DNA from 2 places in the Iodobacter fluviatilis genome. Region 2 is predicted to be linked to the other one. Evidence: riboswitches for the same ligand, from Rfam matches in the RefSeq annotation. Region 2 holds a riboswitch; the other holds the start of a gene.

Region 1 (2,476 bases), 1.6 Mb from region 2:
CTGGTTTGGATGACTATTTTTGGTAACACCGCCATCTGGCTGGATATGCATACTGCTGCGGGCGCTTTAACGCAAACTGCGGGTCATGTAGATGCTTTGCTATTTAAATTCTTTGAATATCTGCCACTGGCTAAGGTGACTTCTTCAATAGCCATCTTGCTGATTGCAGTGTTTTTTGTCACTTCGGCCGATTCAGGAGCCTTTGTGCTCAATACCATAGCAACCCGTGGTGCAGAGAAATCACCAGCTTGGCAGTGCCTATTTTGGGCCGTTTTACTTGGCGTGACTGCAGCGATCCTACTCACAACAGGTGGTTTAAAAGCATTGCAGGCCGTTACCTTAATTGCAGCCCTGCCTTTCACTGCCATTATGCTGCTGCTTTGCTTCAGCCTATGTAAAGGCTTAGCTGCTGATCGTGAACACTTCTCACAGAAGTTTTCACCTGGCACAACCTTTTGGACTGGCCAACACTGGCGCATACGCCTAGCGCAAATTCTGCAAGAGTCTCGCTTAAGCGATGTTGAAAAATTTATCGCAAAAAGCGTAGAGCCGGCTCTCAAAGAAGTAGCCGCCGAGCTGCAAAAGAAAGGCTTAGAAGCCTCTGTACTAATAGGCGAAGATAAAGCTGTTTCTTTGATTGTGCCACAAACCAATCTACGCAATTTTGTATACGGTGTGCGGCCATTAAAACAACCCGTACCTGCTTTTGCCCTGCGTGATGCATCACTACCCATGTCTAGCCGTCCCCATCATTACGTACCCATCACCTTCTTTGAAGACGGCCGCCAAGGCTACGATGTGCAATATATGATTCAGCAAGAGCTCATTGCCGACGTATTAAAACAATACGAACGCTACCTAAGCTTGGTACACAATAAAGACACCCATCTACTGAACTCTGCACCTGGGCATACTTAAGGCCTAAACACTAAAAGCCAAACGCCCACCGTTTCAAGTGGGCGTTTTTTATTGCTAGGTAAAATTGACAAAATCAGACTAAGTGGTTAAATTCTGAAGACCAAAGAGGAGAGAGTAGCTAGGGAAAACCCCAGCTACCGCCGAAGGCGCAACGCCCGCGAACGCTCAGGCAAAAGGACTCTTTGGCATCAACACTCTGGAGAGTGGCGTGCCAAACGCCCACCGAAGGGGCTAACAAAACGGATCGTCATGAGCCGTTTTGGAATCTCTCAGGTACCAAGGACAGAGGGGCCGCTGCATCTGAAAAGCCTAATCGGCTTGCAGCGCTATGCCCGAGAGTGCCATGTCCGCCCAACTCCACACTACCCCACTCAATGCTGCCCATCGTATTGCCAACGCCCGTATGGTCGATTTTGGCGGCTGGGACATGCCAGTAAACTATGGCTCGCAAATCGAAGAACACCACGCTGTTCGCACCGATGCCGGCATGTTTGATGTCAGCCATATGCGTGTGGTGGATATCAAGGGCGAGCAAGTTCGTGCCTTTCTGACCCGCGCCCTTGCCAATAATGTGGCTAAGCTTAAAGTTTCTGGCAAAGCACTCTATTCTTGCTTGCTCAACCCACAAGCCACCGTGATCGACGATTTAATCGTTTATTACTTTGCCGAAGATTACTTCCGCCTTGTGGTGAATGCAGGCACCGCAGACAAAGACATCGCATGGATGCAGCAGCTTAATACCGATTGGAATACCGGCCTCACCATTACTTCCCGTAATGATTTAGCCATTCTGGCCGTACAAGGCCCGAATGCCCGCGCTAAGGTTTGGCAAGTTTTGCCAGAAACCCAAGCTGCCAGTTCAGACCTCAAGCCTTTTAATGCCGCGCAAATTGGCGATGTGATGATCGCCCGCACCGGTTACACCGGCGAAGACGGCTTTGAAGTGGTACTGCCTGCTACTCAAATTGAAAACTTCTGGAATCAACTGATCGCCGCAGGCGTTCGCCCTTGTGGCCTTGGTGCACGCGACACGCTGCGTTTAGAAGCGGGTATGAATTTATACGGCCAAGATATGGACGAAACAGTGAATCCGCTCAATGCAGCACTGGCTTGGACGATTGACCTCGTTTCCGAGCGTGATTTCGTAGGTAAAGAAGCCCTACTGGCTCAAGGCCAAACTCAACAATTCCTGGGCTTGTTGCTACTGGATAAAGGCGGTGTATTGCGTGGCCACCAGGTAGTGCATACCGAACAGGGAGATGGCGAAATCACCAGCGGCACGTTCTCGCCTAGCCTGCAACAATCCATTGCCATGGCGCGTTTACCGCTAGGCGTTGCCATTGGCGACACCGTACACGTAGCCATTCGTGATAAAAAACTAGCCGCCCGCGTCGTAAAAATGCCTTTTGTGCGCAACGGTAAATCACAGCTTTAAAAACCTTAGAACCTAAATTCTGTGGGCACAGAGAACACGGAGAAAACCAAGACGAGAACACCGAGAAAAACAATAGAGAGAATCATTAGTTTTTTACTTAAAAGATTTTCTCTGTGCTCTCTG
Region 2 (2,476 bases):
GTCATCCGTTGGATTTGGCGTAAAGCGGGCGTAGTAATGCATAACGGCGGGGATAATCCCAGCGGCACCATTGGTTGGAGCCGTCACCACACGGCCACCACCCGCGTTTTCTTCATTGACCGCCAGCGCGTATAAATTCACCCAGTCGAGCACGGTGAGCGGATCACGCAACGCGGCTTCAGGCGAAGCCAGTAGCTTTTGGTACATATCAGCAGCACGGCGTTTTACCTTTAATCCGCCAGGTAAAATGCCCTCATGCTCGCAGCCGCGTTTAACACAGGCTTGCATCACCGACCATATTTCTAGCAAACCAGCGCGAATTTCGTCTTCGGTGCGCCAAGCCAGCTCGTTCTCTAACATGATCTGACTGATGGTTTTGCCGTGGCGCTCACACAGCGCCAACAGCTCTGCACCGCTCTTAAATGGGTGCTTTAGCTCCGTTACGCCCGGCGGGTTAAAGCCAGCATCCACCGCGGCTTCATCCACCACAAACCCACCACCTACCGAGTAATAAGCCCGCTTAGAAAGGCTTTCGCCCGCCACATCAAAAGCTTCAAAAGTCATTCCATTGGGGTGAAAAGGCAGGGTTTTACGCTTATGTAAGATGAGATGTTCGGCTTCAATAAAGGCAATACTCTGCTTGCCCAGCAAATTGAGCTTACGGCCTTCGCGGATCGCGGCTACCATCTCGTCAACCTTATCGGTATCCACAAGACGGGGGGATTCGCCTTGCAGGCCTAATAAAACAGCAATATCCGAGCCGTGCCCCTTACCGGTGGCCCCTAAGGAGCCAAATAACTCGCTCTTTACTTTGGCAACTTTTTCAAGAAGGCCATCTTTCTCTAAGCGGCGAGCAAAAGTACGCGCAGCCCGCATCGGGCCTACCGTGTGCGAGCTGGATGGCCCAAGGCCAATTTTAAATAAATCGAAAACGCTAATTGCCATTTTGAGTATCTCTAGTGGTTCTTGCCCAGCCCCATTTCAATATGGGACTCTCACTGACGAGGAGCGCGGGCAAGGTAACGGTTTATAAGTGTATTTTTAAGTTTGAGCCGAGTAAGCGCTTATCGTTCAATCTGAGGTAACAGTCTGACTGGCTCAATCATTCAGCACATCACCGCTATTTATGCATCTAAAATGGGAAGGACAGCTGAGTTAAGCGGGCGATAACAAGCGTTAATAAGGGAGCCCACACAGCGCTGGCTGAGCGATGCCCCTCTGTCCGTTTGCCTGAGAGATTGCGGCGCGACGTATCGCCCATGCTTCTTCGGCGAGGCACTTAAGCCTGCTCCCCAGAGTGCTGTGATTCAGTTTTGAGCTGATTCCTACCATCCCCCACTCAAACCAAACCATGACAGTTCTTTTGCCTGAGCGTTTTCTGGGCGATTCCCCTTCGGCGCTGCGCCACTTGCAGCTTGCTAAAGCAAGCCATAAGCCAGGTGCAGCCTCTCTTGTCATTGCAGCGGAAGATTCCGGCCTAAACCGGCCAATGCCGCGTAGCTGCGCTAATTTAGTGAAGCTTGCGCAGGCTGTCAATTCACGATTAGCCGTAGATCATCAGCCTCAAAAAATCATGATAAGTAAGAACAAGACTAGCAGCCTGTCGGACTTAAGACTGATCTACTACGGAAAAGCCGGATTTGGCCAGCACGCCAGACAGCAAATACATCTATACCGCCAATGGCAAATTGCTCGGCCAGATCAACACAGGAGCACCTGCACTATTACCGGTAGCGCTCGATGGAAAAACCATTTTCCTAATCAATTATGTTTGAAGCACTTTGTAGTTAATTGCTAACTAAAAACACGGGCAATCGCAGAAACAAGCTTTGTTATTGTCCTTAATGTGCCTTTAAAGAGCGAATCGCTGCCGCTTTAAACTCAGCGAAATCTGCACACTCTAGCAAGCGGGCACTGGCGCACTCCCTAATTAAAGAGATAAATAAATCATAAATCGCCATCGCTTCTTCGTAGTCTTCCTTGCTAATCGCCAGTAAGAAAATCACCGAAGCCACCGCGCCATCGCCCCAAGCAATGCCCTGCGGGGCGAGCACGGTATAGACCACGGAGCGCTTGGCGAGCAGGCCCAAGGAATGTGGCACGGCAATGCCATCGCCTTGAATCGTGGATAAAATCGCCTCGCGCTCGGTGACTGAGGGGTAGAAATCCTCGTTCACAATGCCTTCTTGCTCTAATTGTGCGCATAGACGCTGAAAGAGTGCGTCTTGGGTGATGGGCTCATCAATGCGCAAAAAGTGCTTGGCATCAAAATAGCGATCAAGCATATAGGGGTGAGCGCGGTTGATCTCTACCGTTTTAGCCAATTGCTCTAGCTGAAACTCGGTAGGAAACGGCGATAGCACAATCACTGGCTTGCCCTTGTTGTCTAGCGGCTGAGTAGAGATCACAAAGTCATCGCTTACCCCATCCAAGGCGTAATAATCTTGCTGCGAGATTGATTTGCTCAGCAATACCT

The links. A riboswitch is a leader RNA that binds a small molecule or an ion and turns the genes downstream of it on or off. The one in region 2 is predicted to bind glycine.
Region 1: another riboswitch for glycine. It lies ahead of gcvT (glycine cleavage system aminomethyltransferase GcvT); the one in region 2 lies ahead of C1H71_RS14315 (L-serine ammonia-lyase).

The regions. Positions count from the first base shown of each region.
Region 1 covers NZ_CP025781.1:396,607-399,082, forward strand. The annotation lists gene C1H71_RS01680 (BCCT family transporter) at 1-918, shown strand, start outside; glycine riboswitch at 1,014-1,109, shown strand; glycine riboswitch at 1,111-1,208, shown strand; gene gcvT (glycine cleavage system aminomethyltransferase GcvT) at 1,262-2,353, shown strand.
Region 2 covers NZ_CP025781.1:3,221,542-3,224,017, reverse strand. The annotation lists gene C1H71_RS14315 (L-serine ammonia-lyase) at 1-945, opposite strand, end outside; glycine riboswitch at 1,209-1,306, opposite strand; glycine riboswitch at 1,346-1,464, opposite strand; gene C1H71_RS14310 (BglG family transcription antiterminator) at 1,842-2,476, opposite strand, start outside.